One region of the Microbacterium sp. KHB019 genome, then DNA from elsewhere that is predicted to be linked to it. Evidence: predicted binding sites of a transcription regulator. Region 1 holds the regulator's gene; the other holds the start of a gene.
The links. The regulator HspR, encoded in region 1, represses chaperone genes until heat shock. The targets are predictions, from matches to a motif close to AAGTTGAGTCNNNNNGACTCAACTT.
Positions count from the first base shown of each region.

Region 2: the regulator HspR is predicted to act here: its motif matches at 6,602-6,626, upstream of KHB019_RS13660 (ATP-dependent Clp protease ATP-binding subunit).

Region 1 covers NZ_JBBDHF010000002.1:913,473-922,753, reverse strand. The annotation lists gene KHB019_RS10925 (GntR family transcriptional regulator) at 52-717, opposite strand; gene KHB019_RS10920 (cytochrome P450) at 857-2,176, shown strand; gene KHB019_RS10915 (heat shock protein transcriptional repressor HspR) at 2,203-2,628, opposite strand; gene KHB019_RS10910 (DnaJ C-terminal domain-containing protein) at 2,631-3,617, opposite strand; gene KHB019_RS10905 (nucleotide exchange factor GrpE) at 3,630-4,286, opposite strand; gene dnaK (molecular chaperone DnaK) at 4,289-6,157, opposite strand; gene KHB019_RS10895 (DUF3817 domain-containing protein) at 6,308-6,769, opposite strand; gene KHB019_RS10890 (ATP-dependent endonuclease) at 6,816-7,388, opposite strand; gene KHB019_RS10885 (TetR family transcriptional regulator C-terminal domain-containing protein) at 7,398-8,084, opposite strand; gene KHB019_RS10880 (alpha/beta hydrolase) at 8,152-9,069, shown strand; gene KHB019_RS10875 (helix-turn-helix transcriptional regulator) at 9,130-9,281, shown strand, end outside.
Region 2 covers NZ_JBBDHF010000004.1:94,793-104,073, forward strand. The annotation lists gene KHB019_RS13640 (PhnE/PtxC family ABC transporter permease) at 1-1,374, opposite strand, end outside; gene phnC (phosphonate ABC transporter ATP-binding protein) at 1,371-2,267, opposite strand; gene KHB019_RS13650 (PhnD/SsuA/transferrin family substrate-binding protein) at 2,309-3,256, opposite strand; gene KHB019_RS13655 (LysR substrate-binding domain-containing protein) at 3,405-4,013, shown strand; gene KHB019_RS13660 (ATP-dependent Clp protease ATP-binding subunit) at 4,028-6,562, opposite strand; gene KHB019_RS13665 (glutamine amidotransferase-related protein) at 6,677-7,390, shown strand; gene KHB019_RS13670 (glutaminase) at 7,451-7,909, opposite strand; gene purU (formyltetrahydrofolate deformylase) at 7,984-8,847, shown strand; gene KHB019_RS13680 (amino acid ABC transporter ATP-binding protein) at 8,857-9,281, opposite strand, start outside.

The sequences.
Region 1 (9,281 bases):
CCCGACCTCGATCGGAGCCAGAGCCGGAGCATGCGCCGGAGCCGGCCGAGCTCAGGCCCGGCGCTGCTCGAGCTCGCTCAGCATCCGATCGCGGGCACCGTCGAGATGCGCGACGAGGACGTCGGCGGCGACGTCCTCAGCACCGCCGCGCATGACATCCATCAGCTTCACGTGGTCGCCCGCGGACTCGTGCAGATCCTCATCGTGATTGATCGTGACCTCGAGCAGCGCGGAGAAGGTCGGGAGGTACTGATTCCACGCTCCCTCCAGTCTCGGGTGGTCGGCGAGGGCGTAGATCTGCGAATGGAACTCGAGGTCAGCGGCGACGAAAGCGGCGTGGTCACCGGCATCCGCCGCCGCGCCCATGCGGCCAACGGCCGCTGCCATCGCCGTCCATCTGGCCGGGTCCTCGACCCGCATCGCGCGAGAGAGGGCGAGCTGTTCCAGCGCTCCGCGGAGGCTGTAGAGCTGATCGACGTCGTCGACGGTGAGGCCGACGATGTACACCCCGCGAGGTCGCTGCACCTCGACGAGCTTCTCGAAACTGAGCTGGGTGAGGGCGTCCCTGACCGGGCCCCGACTGACGGAGAACTCCTCGGCGAGCGCCTCCTCCGTGATGCGCGACCCCGGGGCCAGTTCGCCGCGGACGATCCGGTGCCGCAGCACGCGCGCGATCTGGGCGCCGAGCGACTCGCCGCGCTGCACCGTCTGCGTCATCTGTGACCTCCCGTCGACTGTCAACAGAATACACACCCCTTCGATCATGGAGAATCGCGGGCTCATCGCTCCGTTAGCACAAACGCGTCCGACGCGCCTCCCCCTCGGCCCCGACGACCGCTCCTGGCAGGGTGGCGACATGCGATCTCGAACCATTCCCATCACCGTGAAGAATGCGCTCCACGACGACGCCCCCTCCCTCCTGACGCGTGGCTACGGCTTCGGCGACCGCATCTGGCGACGGGTGCGCGAAGGCGCACGATCAGCGCCCATGCGGCTCCTCGGCAGCCAGGCGGTGTTCGTGCGCGGAGCCGCCGGAGTCGAGCTGTTCTACGACAGCACCCGCATCGCTCGGCACGGCGCGATGCCCGCGATCGTGCAGGAGACGCTCTTCGGCCACCGCTCCGTGCACAGTCTCGACGGCGCAGAGCATCGTCACCGCAAGGCCACCTTCGTCGACGTCGCCTACGAGGACGCTCAGGTCGCACGTCTCTCGCCGCTGCTCGAACGCGAGTGGCGGATCGAACTCGACGCGTGGGTCGGTGGAGGCAACCGCTCCGCGTACGATGCCGCGGTCGGCGCGTTCGGACGATCCGTCATGAGGTGGGCAGGTCTGCCGGGGACCCCTGGCGCACAGACACGCTGGGCGGCGAGACTCGCCCAGATCGTGGACGGGTTCGGAGCACCCTACTCGCCGGCCCTTCTTCTCGCGCTCGTCAACCGAGCCTGGTCGGATCGTCACGCGCAACGGCTGATAGAGGCCGTGCGGATCGGCTCCCTGACGGCGCCGGAGGGCACGGCGCTTCGCGCATGGGCGGCGCACCTCGACGAGCACGGTCAAGTGCTGCCCGCCCGCCTCGCCGGTGTCGAGCTGCAGAACAGCCTGCGGCCGATGATCGCCGTCGCGCGCTTCGTGGCCTTCGCCGCCAAGGCGTTGCACGAGCACCCGTCGTGGCGTTCGCGCATCGCCGACGAGACCTCCGAGCGCGGCAGCCTGGTCGGCGGGCCGCTCGCCACGGCCTTCGCGCAGGAGATCCGACGCACGGCGCCGTTCGTGCCGATGCTGCCCGGCTGGGCCCTCACAGACGTGGAACTCGATGGCGTGAGCGTTCCCGCCGGCGGCCGAGTCGTACTCGACATCCTCGGCACGAACACCGATGCGCACTCCTGGCACCGGCACGCAGAGTTCAACCCCGACCGGTTCATCGGCGTCGAGGACTACGAGGCTATCGAGGAGTTCATCCCGCACGGCGGTGCGGGGGTGGCAACCGGCCACCGCTGCCCTGGGGAGAAACTCGCCATCGCCGGTCTCGCGACCGCGATCGCGGCGCTGAGCGATCCGCGCGTCAGGATCCTGCCGACCGGACTCGGCGTGAACCGGCGGCGCCTCCCCACCAAACCGGCATCCGGCGGGATCGTCCGCGCATCGGGAGCACCGTCCCGCTGCCCGTTCCACTGACCTCGGCTCGGGTGCCGATCGAGTGGCTAGCCCTCATCGCCGCGCACCGGTCGCCAGAGCACCACTTCTGTCGAACGGCGGATGCGACGGCCACCGGTAACAGGGACGACGCCGGTCGCGCCGGCGGCGAAGACGCGGACGCCTGGGCGGTTCTGCCGCTCGGCGCGCAGCGCGCCCTCGAGGTCGAGGACTCTGCGGCGCAGCATCCGCACCTCGTCTTCGAGATCGAGCAGCCGCGCGATCGCCGGCAGGCTCATGCCGTCGCCGGAGAGCCGTGCCACTTCGCGGAGCTGCTCGATGTTGCGAGCCGAGTACCGACGGGATCCGCCGCGTGTGCGGCCCGGGACGACGAGTCCGATCCGGTCGTACTGCCGGAGCGTCTGCGGATGCATGCCGGCGAGCTCGGCCGCGACGGCGATCGCGAAGACCGGAGCGTCCTCGTCCTCAACCATGGTCAGGCCCGCGCCTTCGCCATCATGTCGGCGCGCGGGTTCTCCTTCGGCTCCAGCTCCTGGAACCGCTGAAGCGCCTCGCGCGAGGCATCATCGAGATGAGTCGGCACCGCGACCTGGAGCTCGGCGAGCAGGTCGCCTGTTCCCTTCGAACTGGTGACGCCTCGACCCTTGACGCGCAGGACGCGCCCGGACGGCGTTCCCGGCGCGACGCGGAGCTTGACGACATCACCGCTCAGGGTCGGCACCTCGATCGTGGCGCCCAGGGTCGCCTCGGTGAAGGTGACCGGCACCGTCAGGCGGAGATTGAGCCCATCGCGGGTGAACACCGGATGCGGACGCACGGTGATCGACACGACGATGTCACCCCTCTCGCCGCCGTCCGGCGACGGGCGACCCCGGCCACGCAGGCGGATCTTCTGACCGTCGGCGACGCCGGCGGGGATCTTCACCTTGAACGGCTTGCCGTCCTCGCCCTGCAGGGTGATGGTCTCACCCTGCACGGCGGTGACGAAATCCAGGGTCGTTCGAGCCGTGACATCCGCACCCTTCTGCGGACCGCCGAACCCGCGGAACCCGCCGGTCGTCTGCCCGAAGCGTCCGGAGCCGAAGCTGCCGCCCTGCCCCTGGTTGAACATCGCGAAGATGTCCTCGAAGTCGGCGCTCTGCTGGCCGCGGCCGCCCTGACCGAATCGGCTGAAGACGTCCTCGAAGCCGCCCGCCCCCGAGCCGCCGGCAGTGAAACGCGCGCCGGAGCCCATGGCCCGGATCTCGTCGTACTCCTTGCGCTGCTCCGGGTCGGAGAGCACCGAGTACGCCTCGCTGATCTCCTTGAACGTCGCCTCGGCCTTGGCATCCCCCTGGTTGGAGTCGGGGTGATACTTGCGAGCCAGCTTGCGGTACGTCTTCTTCAGATCCGCGTCACTGACGTCCTTGGTGACGCCGAGCGTCTTGTAGAAGTCCTTGTCGAACCAATCCTGGCTGGCCATGAATCACCCGGCCTATTCCGCAGGAACGGCGACGACGACCTTCGCAGGACGAAGCTCGACATCGCCGAGGCGATATCCGACCTCGACGACCTCGAGGATCGTCGACTTCTCGGCGCCGGGCGTCGGCTGCTGGAAGATCGCCTCGTGGTGCTGCGGATCGAACTCCTCGCCCGCCTCGCCGTACGAGACGACGCCCAGGCGCTCCACGACCGCTCGCACCTTCTCGCCGATCACGAAGAACGGCGTGCCCTCGACGAGATCACCGTGCTGCGTGGCGCGATCGAGATCGTCGAGCACGGGGAGCAGGCCCTTGGCCGCCTCGCCCTTGGCGCGCGCGATCTCGATGTGACGCTGCTCCTCGGTGCGGCGGCGGTAGTTGGCGTACTCCGCCTGCAGGCGCTTGAGGTCGTTCAGCAGCGCCGACTCGGCGTCGGCGATCGCGGCGTCTCCCGCGGCGGCGTCGTCGGTCTGCGCTGCGTTCAGGATGTCGTCGACCGTGAACCCTTCGGCAGGATCAGGGAGCGAGTCCGCTCCGTCGGCCGGCGACTCATCGGATCCCTCCGCGGCCTTGGCCTCGGCGGAATCGGCGTTCTCCTGCGGCGCGGGGCCGGATGCCGCAGCATCCGACCCCTCGTCCTCAGGAACTTCTTCGAAGTTCTTGTCCGTCATGGTTACTTCTTCTCGTCCTCGTCGTCGATGACCTCGGCGTCGACGACATCCTCTTCGGATGCCTCGTCTGCCGGGGCCTCACCCTCAGCGGAGCCGGCCGATGCTCCGGCCGCGGCGTCCGCCTGCGACTGAGCGTAGATGGCCTCGCCGAGCTTGCTCTGCGACTGATTCAGCTTGTCGAGCGCGGTCTTGACGGCGTCGTCGTCATCGCCGGCCAGAGCCGTCTTCAGAGCGTCGACGTCGGCCTGAACCTCGTCCTTGACCTCGGTGGGGAGCTTGTCCTCGTTCTCCTTGATCAGCTTCTCGATCGAGTACGAGAGCGTCTCGGCCTGATTGCGCTGCTCGAGAGCCTCGGCGCGCTTCTTGTCCTCGGCGGCGTTCTCCTCGGCCTCGCGGACCATGCGCTCGATGTCATCCTTCGACAGCGACGAGCCGCCGGTGATGGTCATCGACTGCTCCTTGCCTGTGCCCTTGTCCTTGGCGGACACGTGCACGATGCCGTTCGCGTCGATGTCGAACGTGACCTCGATCTGCGGCAGGCCGCGGGGAGCCGGAGCGATGCCGGTGAGCTCGAAGGTGCCGAGCGGCTTGTTGTCGCGGGTGAACTCGCGCTCGCCCTGGAAGACCTGGATCGCGACGGACGGCTGGTTGTCGTCTGCCGTGGTGAAGGTCTCGCTGCGCTTGGTCGGGATCGCGGTGTTGCGGTCGATGAGCTTCGTCATGCGGCCGCCCTTGGTCTCGATGCCGAGGCTCAGCGGGGTGACGTCGATGAGCAGGACGTCCTTGCGCTCGCCCTTGAGGACACCGGCCTGAAGTGCGGCGCCGACGGCGACGACCTCATCGGGGTTGACACCCTTGTTGGCGTCCTTGCCGGTCTCGCGCTTGACGAGATCGGCGACGGCGGGCATACGGGTCGAGCCACCGACGAGCACGATGTGATCGATGTCGGAGACCTTGACGTTCGCCTCGCGGATGACGTCCTCGAACGGCTTCTTCGTGCGGTCGAGGAGGTCCTTGGTCAGGTCCTCGAACTTCGCTCGGGTGATCGTCTCGGAGAGCGAGACGGGGCCGGACTCGGTCAGCGACAGGTACGGCAGGTTGATCGAGGTGCTGGTCGAGGAGGAGAGTTCCTTCTTCGCCTGCTCGGCAGCCTCCTTCAGACGCTGCAGGGCGATCTTGTCGCCCGACACGTCGACGCCGCTGGTCTCCTTGAACTGCTTGATGAGGTGATCGACCAGGCGCTGGTCCCAATCGTCACCGCCGAGGCGGTTGTCACCGGCGGTGGCGCGCACCTGGATGGTCGAGAAGTCGTCGTCCTTGCCCACTTCGAGCAGCGAGACGTCGAAGGTTCCGCCACCGAGGTCGAAGACGAGGATGAGCTCGTCCTCCTTGCCGCGGTCCAGGCCGTACGCCAGGGCGGCGGCGGTCGGCTCGTTGATGATGCGCAGGACGTTCAGTCCAGCGACCTCACCGGCCTCCTTGGTGGCCTGGCGCTCGGCGTCGTTGAAGTACGCGGGAACGGTGATGACGGCGTCCGTCACTGTGTCGCCGAGGTAGGACTCGGCGTCGCGCTTGAGCTTCTGGAGGATGCGCGCGGAGATCTCCTGCGGCGTCCACTTCTTGCCGTCGACGTCGAAGCTCCAGTCTGTGCCCATGTGGCGCTTGACGGATGCGACGGTGCGGTCGACGTTGGTGACGGCCTGGCGCTTGGCGGTCTCGCCGACGAGCACCTCGCCGTCCTTGGTGTAGGCGACCACGGACGGGGTCGTGCGGAAGCCCTCGGCGTTGGCGATGACCTTCGGCTCGCCACCCTCGAGGACGCTGACGACGGAGTTCGTCGTTCCGAGGTCGATTCCAACAGCACGTGCCATGTGATTCTCCTTCTGGTTGAAGTACGAGTGAAGAGTGAGGGCGAATCAGAAACCTGAGTCGCGATGGCTCAACCGTACTCCGAGGCACGTTCGGCTGTCAAATGAACTTGATATGAATTGGCTCAACTTTGAACGCGAGGGCTCCAGCGCTCATTTCCCGCCGGGCGGACCGACGATCAGGAGCATCACGTAAAGTGCGACCACGGCCACGGCGATGAGCGCCACGAGAACCCATGGTCGGCGGAGGAACCAGCGCATCACCCGGTCGTACCAGGCGCGGTCCTGCGGATGATCGCTTTCCTCGAGGCGCCACTCGCCGGCTAGGCGGTCGGTGCGGTGCAGCCAGATCTCCATCGGGATGGTCGCATAGGGGACGACCGCGCTGACGACCGCGAGCATGCCGACGCCGATCACCCAGCGCTGGTTGAAAGCGACGAGGATCGCCGTGGCGCCGTAGGCGAGGAAGACGAATCCGTGGATGCCGCCGCCGATGGTCACCACGATCCCCGGGGCTCCCAGGGCTCTGGCGATGAGAGCGGCGATCAGGATGGTCCAGGTGATCGCCTCGGCGATCGCGAGGGCGCGGTACAGACGCGCAGGGGTGCGGAACATCGCGCTCCTTGTTCGGGGTGTACCTCCACGGTACGTGATGCCGCCGTCACCGCCACCGCGCGACGGCATCCAGGAGTTCGGTGAGCGGACGCGGCATCCGCTCGAGAGGAACCAGGTCGATCACGTCGGCCGCGAATCGGGCCTTGCGCCCTGCGGCGGTGCCGGCGAAGCGGTGCAGCTGGTGCTCGATACGACGTTCGCGCTGCGCCGGCTGGCCCTGGAAAACGCGGAAGCGCGTGAGCTCGTCGCGCGCCGCGAGCGTCTCGAGGACCATGTCCGGCCCCGCGGCCCGGATCACCTCGTCCTCGAGATCACGCTCGCACCCGAAGAATCCGACCGAGCGGAGATCCTCCACGCCGTCTCCGATCATTCCGGCGCCACGCAGCACCCCGCTCACGTAGCGCCCCTCTGCCGCATCGTAGAGGCCGAATACGCGCGCTACTCCTCCGTCCTGCAGGGCCAGCAGTTGCCGGCGCAGGTTGGTGATTCCGCCGAGTTCGATCAGCTCGAGATCGTCCACCGGCGCGGAACGGCGGCGCGCGAGGGCCCGGAACGCGAGGCTGTCGCTTCTGCCCTCGAACAGCACGACAGCCCGCGGCGCCACACGGCCGGAAACCATGGGTCGACCCTAGCGTCCGGTACGTGGACCCTCGAGAAGCGCGAGCGCCGCTGCATCCGCCCCGGCCCTGAGCAGCCGGTCGCGCATGGCCATTGCCGCGATGGCGTAGGGGCGCTCGTCGCCGTAGAGCAGCGACCGTGCGTTCGACTGCTCGTACAGCGCGGGCAGCTCGAACGCGAGCACCTCGATGCCCTCCGCGTCGAGGTCGAGCTCGCCGGCGTCGACTGCATGGCGCACCTGAGCTTCGACGTATCCGTACCAATCCGACATGGCCACGCGCACGGCGTCGCGGACCGGACCCGGCTTCGAATCGACGTCGGCGCTGACAGCGGCGAAGAAGCAGCCCCCCGCGAACACGCGAGTGCGGGAGTACTCGATCAGGTGGTCCATCAGAGCGACGAGACGCGGCAGCCCACGCGGATGCTCTCGCGCCGGTTCCACGACGACGGCCATGAACACCGCGCGCCCGGCGTCGACCGTCGCGAGCTGGAGTCCTGCCTTGTTCTGGAACAGGCCGGCGATGCTGCTCTTGCTGTGGCCCGATGCCTCGGCGAGCCGCCCGATGCTCAGTCCGTCGAGCCCTTCGACCGAGACGAGGTCCGTCGCGTACGTCAGCACGGAACGCCGCGACGCGTCCCCCCGAGCACGACGGCCGTCGAGCCCTGGCACTGCCTCCGCGGTGATGGATGCCGACATGTCCCTAGTCTACGAACGATCGTTCATATAGTCTATGCACGATCGTTCGTATAGATAGGAGCAACTCGTGTCGACAACGACCAAGCTCGCGGTCGGCGGCATCCGCCTCGCCGCCGCAGCATCCGCCGCCATCGGCGGTCGTCTCGCCGTTCCCCTGTTCTTCTCGACGCATCCGCGCACGCGGGTGCGCGCTGAGGATGACATCACGCACTTCGCCGCTCGACGCGACGTGGTCGAGGTGCGAGGCAATGAGCTGCAGACCTACCGATGGGGCACGGGCACGCGCGCCGCGCTGCTCATGCACGGCTGGCACGGACGCGCATCGCAGTTCGCGACGCTGGTGCGTGATCTCGTCTCGGAGGGGTTCCGCGTGCACGCCTTCGACGCCCCTGCACACGGCGGCTCGTCCGGGAGGCGAACCGACGCCCGCGACTGGATCGCCGCCGCCCAGCTGCTCACCCGCCAGGAAGGCCCGTTCGATCTCGTCGTCGGGCATTCGTTCGGAGCGTTCGCCGCTCTCGCCGCCGTCCGCGACGGCGTCGACGCCCCGCGAGTGGTGTCCATCGCCGGGGCCGGTCGGGTGGATGCCTTCCACACCGAGTTCGCACGGACGATGGGGCTGTCGCCAGCCGCGCGAAGCGCCTTCGAATCCGCGTTCTACAGCCGCCTCGGTTTGCAGCGGGCCGAGGCCGACGCGCTGTTCGACTCGCTCGCGCATCCGCTGCCTGCCGACACCGAACTGCTCGTCGTCCACGACACCGGCGACCGCGCACTCGACGCCTCGAACGCGCTCGCGCTGCACGACGCGCACGGCGCGAGTTCGCGGCTGCTGCTCACGCGCGGCCAGGGGCACAACCGCATCCTCGCCTCCGATGAAGCACTCGACGCCGTTCTGGCCTTCGCATCGGGCGGCGTGCGGGCGGTGGATGCGGCATTCATCGGCGACGCCCGTCCCGCTCGAACCGCGTCCGAGATGCGCCCCTGAGGCGGCTCCTGGAATACCCGGGGCCGGCCTCAGGTTTCCTGAACCATGAGCCTCGTCGCGATGCCAGCACCCGTCGCCGCTCGGCAGGACGCCCTGGAGCGGCTGCTGGGCGATCTCACCATCCGCATCCGCTCGCAGATACGCGTTCTCGCCTCCGCCGACGAGGTCATCGCGCTCGAACCCGATGCGCTCTCGGTGATCTACGTGATCGC
Region 2 (9,281 bases), on a different contig from region 1:
CCCACGGAAGGTGTTGCGCACCCAGCTGTTCGGCGCGACGTTGCGGGCCGAAAGCGGCCCGACCACCGCGGAGATGATCGCGCCCATCAGGGTCGCTGCGAAGGCGATCTGGATGGTCGTGACCACCGCAGCCAGAACGTCGTCCCAGCCGCGGCTGCCGAAGTGCGGCGGCCAGATCGCGCGGTCGCGCGTCGGATCGACGATCTCGTTCCACGACGGCGAGAACATCCTGGTGACGTCGGGCGCCGTGTAGAGGAATGCACCGACCACGACGAGGATGCCGAGCCAGATCCACAGAGTATTGCTGACGCGGCTGCGATCCCACGGTCGATGCATGGCTGCCTCGATGCGCGCGTTGCGGTCCTGCGTCCTGATCGTGCCGGTGCTCGTGGCGCCCTCGGTGGATACTCGGTTGCGCGCGACGGCGCGGGCGACCGCGTTCCCAAACCCCCTGCCGGTGGGCTGCACGCCGAGCAGCTTCGTGCGCAGCAACGACGAGACGATCTCGAAAAGCACGCAGAGGACGATGATGATGACGACGATCGGGATGACGCGGCGCATGCCGGCTGGTCCGCCGTGCAGCGCCTCATCGAGCTCGTAGCCCACACCGATCACGCCGACGACACCGAGGATGACCGTGCCGCGCAGGTTGATGTCAGCCCGGTGCAGGGTGACGGCCACCCAGGCCGGCAGCACCTGCGGCACGACGCCCGACCAGAACTCCTGCGCCTTCGAGCCACCCGCGGATCGGATCGCGAGGCGCGGCCCCTCGTCGATCTGCTCGATCGCGTCGGCGAACATCTTCGAGATCATGCCGACCGAGTGCAGGCCGACCGCGACGATCGCGGGCAGCATCCCGGAATTGAACCAGAGGAACGCGAAGACGACGACGAACACGACATCCGGAATCGCGCGGGCGACGACGCCGATCCCGCGGCAGAGCCCGAGCACCAGGCCGTGCGGGGTCGTGTTCCTGGCTGCGCCGTACGCGACGGGAACCGACAGCACTGCGGCGAGCGCTGTGCCGGCGACGACGAGTGCGAGCGTGATGACGATGGTGAGGAACATCTCCCAGATCGGCTCGAAGCCGACCCAGGTCGTGGTGAAGATCTTGGCGCCGCCGGCACCGACCTCAGCCGTGACGTTCCACCCCGGCCACTGCATCGGCAGCGCCATGCTCAGAAATCGCGAGATGTTGTGCCCTGTGGTCTCCAGGCTCTTCAGGCTGTAGTCCAGGCCGATGAACGACCAGACGCCGAGGCCGAGGATCGCGATGATGACGCCGTAGGAGACGACACTCGACAGTCGGGGCGCCGGACGCGGAACGGTCGCGATGCGTTCTGCGAGAGCGGGGCGCTCCGCGGTGATCGTCATGCGGGCTCCTCGTTCGCGAAGTCCTCGGCGAGGCGTTCGCGGGATGCCGAGCGCTCCGCCTCGCGCTCGCGGATCTGCTCGCGCGCCTCGGCGAGCTCGTCCTCGAGTGCCTGGATCTCGCTCGTCGTCGTGGCGACACGGCCGTAGATCTCCATGACCTCTTCGCGGCTGAGGCCTTGGGTGTGCATGTCGAGCACGACCTGACCGGCGCGCAGGCCGACGATACGGTCGCCCCAACTGAGCGCGAGGTCGACCTGGTGCAGCGAACAGATGACTGTGAGCGAGCGCTCGGCGGCGATCTCGCGGATCAGCGCCATCACCTGGCTGCTCGACTCGGGGTCGAGAGACGCGACCGGCTCGTCGGCGAGCAGGATCTCTGGATCCTGCATGAGCGCACGGGCGATCGCGACGCGCTGCTGCTGCCCACCCGAGAGCTGGTCGGCCCGCTGGTACGCGAACTCGAGCAGGCCGACGCGGTCGAGATGACCGAGGGCCTTCTCACGCTGGGCGCGGGGATAGGTGAAGATGCCGACGCGCGGGCCACGCAGCGTCGACAGGCCACCGGTGAGCACGTTCTCGAGCACCGTGAGTGCTCCGACGAGCTCGAACTGCTGGAAGATGAACCCGATGCGGCCGCGCAGTGCACGGAGGTCGCGCCCTCGCAACGAGGCGACGGATTCGCCGAGCGAGACGACTGCACCCTCTGTGGGAACTTCAAGTCCGTTCACATGACGCAGGAGCGTCGACTTGCCCGAGCCCGAGAGCCCGAGCAGCACGACGATCTCGCCGGGTTCGACGGACAACGACACCCCCGAGAGAGCCGGGGCCTTGGCTCCGGGGTACGTCTTGCCCAGATCAGTGATCCGGACGGCGGGGGTGTCGCTGTTCGTCATGTGCATTGCTCCTGGCTGCGTCTACGTGGTCGGAGTCAGGGTCAGGCCTGGCAGGCCTCGACCTCGTCGGCGATCTCTGTGCACAGGGTGCGGATCAGGTCGTAGTACGCGTCGTCGACCTTGCCGAAGCCGAACCAGCCGTCGGTGAGGAACTCGTTGAGCTCGATTCCGGCGTCGGTCAGGTCCGACTGCGTGCTGTCGGCGAGGGCAGCGGTGAGCTGGTCCTTGACGTCCTGCGGCAGAGCGGCCTGCATCACGATCGGCGCTGCGGGAACCTGCACGCGCGTGACTTCTTCGAGCTCGCCCGACTCGATCAGCGGGTCGGCGTCGATGTCCTGCGCGAACCCGACCTGGCAGTCGGTGCCCTGGGCGACCTTCTTGGCGTTGAGGTCGTGCTCCTCGCCGAACAGGCGGTTGTCGTCGGAGACGGTGACACCGGCCTCGAGCAGGCCGCCCATCGGAACGGCGAAGCCCGAGGTGGAGGTCGGGTTGACGAAGCAGACCGGCTGGTCGGCGAAGTCCTCGAGGGACGTCACGTCGGTCGCTGCCGGGTTCTTGACGGCGACGGAGAAGTAGCCGGGCTCGGCGCCCTCCTGGGTGATCTGCGCACCGATCGGCTCGATGTCGGCGCCGGCGTTCTGCGACTGGAAGTACGTGAAGGCCGAGATCTGCGCGATGTCGATCTGGTCGGCGGCGAGGCCCTGCACGACGGCGGTGTAGTCCGTTGCTTGGAAGAACTCGACGTTCTTGCCGGTGATCTCGGCGATCCAGTCGGCGATCGGCTGAGCGTCCTGGTCGGCGCCCTCGTGGTCGGGGAGGACGGCGAAGACGAGCGTGTCGGAGTCGCCGGAGGCGAAGGTGCCCTCACCGGCATCGGCGGTGCCGCCGTCGGTCGAGGAGTCGGCAGTGTCCGCGGCACACGCCGTGAGACCGAAGGCGAGGGTGAGACCAGCGGCGATCGCGAGACCGCGCTTGAGGGTGGACTGCATGGGGGAACCTTTCGAAGGTGCGGGTGCAGGGTGAATTGTTCGGCAGAGCAGCCGACGTGACGAGCTAAAGCCCGCCCAGCGACGTGCGCGGAGCGAGATCCTGACCGCACCGTGAACTCGACATGAACAGCCGAGTACCCTGAAACGCATGGCATCGCCCTCGTCCCAGCCCCGCGCCTTTCGGTTAGGGGCCGTCCCCGGAGCGACCCCCGGCAAGTGGATCGACACGTGGAAGCAGCGGATGCCCCGGGTGCCGCTCGAACTCGTGCCGATCGAGGTGGCTACCCAGCGCGCCGCTCTCGAGGATCTGGATGCCGCGCTCGTTCGCCGCCCGATCGACGACCCCGACGAGCTGCACGTGATCCCGCTGTACGAAGAAGTGCCCGTGGTCGTGGCATCCGCTGAATCGCATCTCATGGCGGCGGACGAGCTGACAGCCGAGGACCTCGCCGGCGAGGTGCTGATCACGCCGCTCGACGACGTGCTCGGCCCGCTCGGCCTGCCGACCATCGCGCCGAACTTCCCGGCCCTGGCGACCACGGAGGATGCCGTCGCGACGGCGGCGACGGGGGTAGGCATCGTGGTCGTGCCGATGTCGCTGGCGCGCCTGCATCAGCGGAAGGATGCCGGTTACCGGCCGCTCCTGGACGCGCCGACGTCCTCCGTCGCGCTCGCCTGGCTGCGAGATCGCACGACGGAGGACGTCGAGACCTTCATCGGGATCGTCCGCGGTCGCACCGCGAACTCCTCCCGTTAGGGGCGGCCGCCAGATCAGCCGACCAGCACCGGCACCCCGACACGGAGACCGTCGCCCGCGGCATCCACCCGCACGGCGCCGCCGTCGGTGAGCTCACCGGATACCAGCAGGTCGGCGATGCGGTCGTCGACCTCGCGCTGGATGAGCCGGCGCAGCGGCCGGGCGCCGTACTCCGGCTCGTAGCCGTGCTCGCCGAGCCAGTCGACCGCGGCATCCGTCACCTCGACCGACACGGAACGCGATGCGAGCCGCGCCGTCGTCGCACCGAGCATGAGCCGCACGATGCGACCCAGTTCGTCACGCGACAGCTTCTGGAACAGCACGATCTCGTCGATGCGGTTCAGGAACTCCGGACGCATGGCCTCGCGGAGCTTGCCCATGACGCGAGCGCGCAGGTCGGCGGCGGACGCGAACCCGTTGGCCGAGGCATCCTGCGACGAGACGAATCCGAGCGCACCTGAACGCGAGGCGAGGAACTCCGAGCCGATGTTCGAGGTCATCACGATCACCGTGTTGCGGAAGTCGACCGTGCGGCCCTGACCGTCGGTCAGGCGCCCGTCGTCGAGCACCTGCAGAAGCAGGTTGAACACGTCGGGGTGCGCTTTCTCGATCTCGTCGAACAGCACGATCGAGTACGGGTTTCGCCGCACACGCTCGGTCAACTGGCCCGCCTCGTCGTAACCCACGTATCCCGGAGGGGCGCCGACGAGGCGCGACACGGTGTGCCGCTCGCCGAACTCGCTCATGTCGAAGCGGATCACGGCGTTCTCGTCGTCGAAAAGGCGGTCGGCGAGCGACTTCGCGAGCTCGGTCTTGCCGACACCGGTCGGGCCGAGGAACAGGAACGATCCGACAGGGCGACGGGCGTCGCCCATGCCGGTGCGGCTGCGGCGAACGGCGCGAGCGACCGCGGTGACGGCGGCGTCCTGCCCGATCACACGGGCGTGCAGCTCGGTCTCGAGGTCGGCGAGACGCTCGCGCTCGCCTTCCGTCAGACGGCTGGCGGGGATGCCGGTGGCACGAGCGATCACTTCGGCGATCTCTCGCTCATCGACGACGGCGTCGGCCTCGTCGGTGCGGCCGGATGCCGAGTCGATCCGAACCTGCGTGGCAGTGATCTCGTCGCGCAGATGCGAAGCCTCCTCGTACTTCTCCGCGGAGACGGCGGCGTTCTTGCGCGCTTCGAGATCAGCGAGCTCGGTGAGAAGCGCGGACGTGTCGACGGGCAGGCCGAGCTTCAGCCGCAGTCGGGCTCCGGCCTGGTCGATGAGGTCGATCGCCTTGTCGGGCAGCACGCGGTCGGGCAGGTATCGGGCGCTCATGCTCACGGCTGCGCGAAGAGCGGCATCCGTGTACGTCACGGCGTGGTGCTGTTCATACGCATCCTTCAAGCCCTCGAGAATCAGGACGGCATCCGTGATGGACGGCTCATCGATCTTCACGGGCTGGAAGCGGCGCTCCAGCGCCGGGTCCTTCTCGATCTGGCGGTATTCCTTGAGCGTTGTCGCGCCGACCATGTGCAGGTCGCCGCGGGCGAGCCGGGGCTTCAGGATGTTTCCGGCATCCATCGCACCGTCGCCGGCACCGCCAGCGCCCACGACCGTGTGCACCTCGTCGATGAAGACGATGACCTCGTCCTTGCGGGCGGCGATCTCGTCCATCGTCTTGGTCAGACGCTCCTCGAAATCTCCGCGATAGCGCGTGCCGGCGAGCATGCCCGGCAGATCGAGGGTGATCACGCGGCGGCCGGCCAGCTGCGCTGGGACAGCACCGTCGACGATCGCCTGGGCGATACCGTCGATGATCGCGGTCTTGCCGACGCCGGCCTCGCCGATCAGCACGGGGTTGTTCTTCGTCCGGCGGCTGAGGATCTCGATGGTCTGCTCGATCTCGTCGCTGCGGCCGATCACCGGGTCGAGCTCGCCGGCACCGGCGCGGGCGGTGAGGTCGATGCCGTACTTGTCGAGCATGGGCGAGTCGGATGCTGTGGACTCTCCCTCTGTATCCGAACCATCGACCGGGGCCGACACGTGCTCGCGCGCGCCCTGAGTGAGCGCCTCGGCGGTCACGCCGGCGCGCGCGAGGACCTGCCCGGCCGGCACGTCCTGGCCGAGCACGAGCGCGAAGAACAGGTGCTCGGGGTCGATGTAAGTCGCGCCGGAGGAACGGGCGACCTGGTACGCGTGGAACAGCGCTCGGCTCGCGCTCGACGTGATGGTCGCGGCGTCGACGGCCGTCGCCTCGCCGGGCAGCGGGAGGCGCGACTCGACGGCCTCGATGATCTGTGCCGGGTCGACGCCGATGTTCTCGATCGCGCGCACCACGGTGTCGTCCTCGACGATCATGCGCAGCACGTGCAGAGCGTCGAGCTCGGTCTGGCCGCGCTCGAGGGCGAATCGACCTGCGCGCTGCAGAATGCGCTGTGTGCGCGCGGTCAGGAAGCGACTGAGATCGATGGATCGGGCCTGTCGGGACTGCTCGCCCGCAAGGTATCGGGCGAGAAAGTCGTCGAAAGAGCCGGCGCCGGTGTCGCTGAAGTCGTTGGGCACGTTTCCTCCTGAAAGTTGAGCGGACTTCGCTCAGGTATGAAGTTGAGTGTACGGCACTCAAGTTCAACGCGGGCCGACGGCGAGTATTCCCGGGGCGGCGAATAGAATCTTGAGGTGGCCTCGATCCTGTATGTATGCGTGAGGCCGGAGCAGGGCGCGGCGGATGCCGAACACGAGTCCTTCCGGCGCGCTCTCGGCGCACCCGCGCTCGACCGGTGGGATCTGCTGGACCAGCCCCTGGATCCATCGGTCGCGGATCGCTATGACGGCGTCGTCGTCGGCGGGTCGCCGTTCAACGTCGTCGCCGAAGAGCGCAGCGACCTGCAGCGACGCGTCGAGAACGACCTAGAACGTCTGGCTCAGGATGCCGTCGCCGAGCACCTCGCCGGAATGTTCACGTGCTACAGCATCGGGGTCGTCACGCGGATGCTGGGCGGCACCGTCGGCACGGCGGTACCGGAGTCCACCCGCGCCACGAGCATCCGCATCACAGCGGCCGCAGCCGATGACCCGCTGTTCGGGGCCTCCGCACCGGAGATGTCGGTGCTGACAGCGCACAAGGAGGGCTCGATCGAGCCGCCGCCAGGAGCCGTGCTGCTCGCGACGAACGACGACTGCCCTGTGCAGGCGTATCGAGTCGGCGGTCGGCTCTACGCGACGCAGTTCCACCCCGAAGTCACGCCGCAGGACTTCGTCGGCCGCATGGCCTACTACCGGACCACGGGGTACTTCGACCCGCACGAGTACGACCTGACGGCCGAGCGCGTCTTGGCGTCGTCTCCCACGGGCACGGACCTGCTGCGGCGGTTCGCGGGGCTGGTGGGCTGAGCGGCTTCGACTCGTCGCTGCGCTCCTCGCTCGGCTCGTTTCGTCTCGCCTGCGGCTCGCTCAACGACCAGCAAGCAACTCCAGCTGCTCCCGCAGATACTCCTCCAGCGGCCGCCACGACGCCCCCGACCAGCGCACCGACACGACGCCGTCGCGCATCGCGAGCGGACCGGACGCGCCGCCGGCATCCACAGCATCCACGTCGATGACCGACCAGCCGACGTGTGCTACCTCGCCCTCGCGGAAGCCCCCGCGCAGCGCCATCTGGCGCCTCGCCGCACGCTCGCGCGCCGATTCGGCCGTGTACCCGCGGCGTCCTGGATCGGCCGCTCGCAGCACCTCCCCCGTCGCCAGCACTCGGTCGTCCGTGAGCAGCAGCACGCCCACGTGCCACGCCTCACCGATGCGCAGGATCCGGTCGCCTCTCCAGCGCGAGGAGCGCTCTTCGCCGAGCCCCTCCTTCGGGATCCCGGCCAGCACGGTGCGCGCATCGGCGAGCAGTCGGGCTGCGGAAGTCATCCCATCAGGTTACCGATTCGTCACCTCAGGCGCGGACGCGGCAGAATCGATGCACACCCCTGCAAGGAGCATCCATGTCTCAGACCGATACCGCACGTCTGCTCATCGCCTGCGATGACCAGCCCGGGATCGTCGCCGCCGTCGCGAACGTCCTCGCCCAGCACGGCGCGAACATCATCTCGCTCGATCAGCATTCGACGGATGCCGAGGGCGGGCGCTTCTTCCAGCGGACCGTGATCCACCTTCCGGGGCTCGCCGCCGCGCGTCCGGCGCTGGAGGCGTCGATCGACGAGGTGGCCGAGAGGTTCGGCATGGAGTGGTCGCTGCACGACACCTCGCGCCGCAAACGCGTGGCGATCTTCGTGTCCAAGTACGACCACTGCCTGATGGAGCTGCTGTGGCGCCAGCAGCGAGGGCAGCTCGACGTCGACATCACGATGGTGGTCTCGAACCACCCCGACCTCGCCGAGTCGGTGCGTTCGTTCGGCGTGCCGTTCGTGCACATCCCGCGCGGCACCGGCGACGACGCGAAGGAGGCGATGGAGGCCCGCCAGCTCGAGCTGCTGCAGGGCAACGTCGACCTCGTCGTGCTCGCGCGGTACATGCAGATCCTCACCGACGACTTCATCGGCAGGATCGGGGCGCCGGTGATCAACATCCACCACTCGTTCCTGCCGGCGTTCATCGGCGCGAACCCGTACGCGCGCGCCAAGGAGCGCGGCGTGAAGCTCATCGGCGCAACGGCGCACTACGCCACGGCAGACCTCGACGAGGGCCCGATCATCGAGCAGGACGTCACGCGCGTCACGCACTCCGAGTCGGCCGCCGAGCTGCAGAGCCGCGGCGCGGACGTCGAGCGCCTGGTGCTCGCGCGAGCCGTGCAGTGGCACGCGGAGGACCGCGTGATCGTGCACGGCCGCTCGACCGTCATCCTGTAGGCGCGGGCGTTACAGGACCTTCGCGAGGAAGTCCTTCAGGCGGTCGCTCTTCGGAGCCCCGAACAGGTCGGCAGGCACAGCCTCTTCGACGACGACGCCGCCGTCCATGAACACGGTGCGGTCGGAGACCTCGCGCGCGAAGCCCATCTCGTGGGTCACGAGCACCATGGTCATCCCGCCCTCAGCCAGGTCGCGGATGACCTGCAGCACCTCGCCGACCATCTCCGGGTCGAGGGCGCTGGTGGCCTCGTCGAAGAGCATGATCTCGGGGTCCATGGCGAGCGCGCGCGCGATGGCGACGCGCTGCTTCTGACCACCCGAGAGGGATGCCGGCTTGGCATCGACCTTGTCGGACAGGCCGACGCGCTCCAGCAGAGCCAGTGCGCGCTCACGCGCCTCGGTCTTGGACATGCGGCCGAGCTCGATCGGGGCGA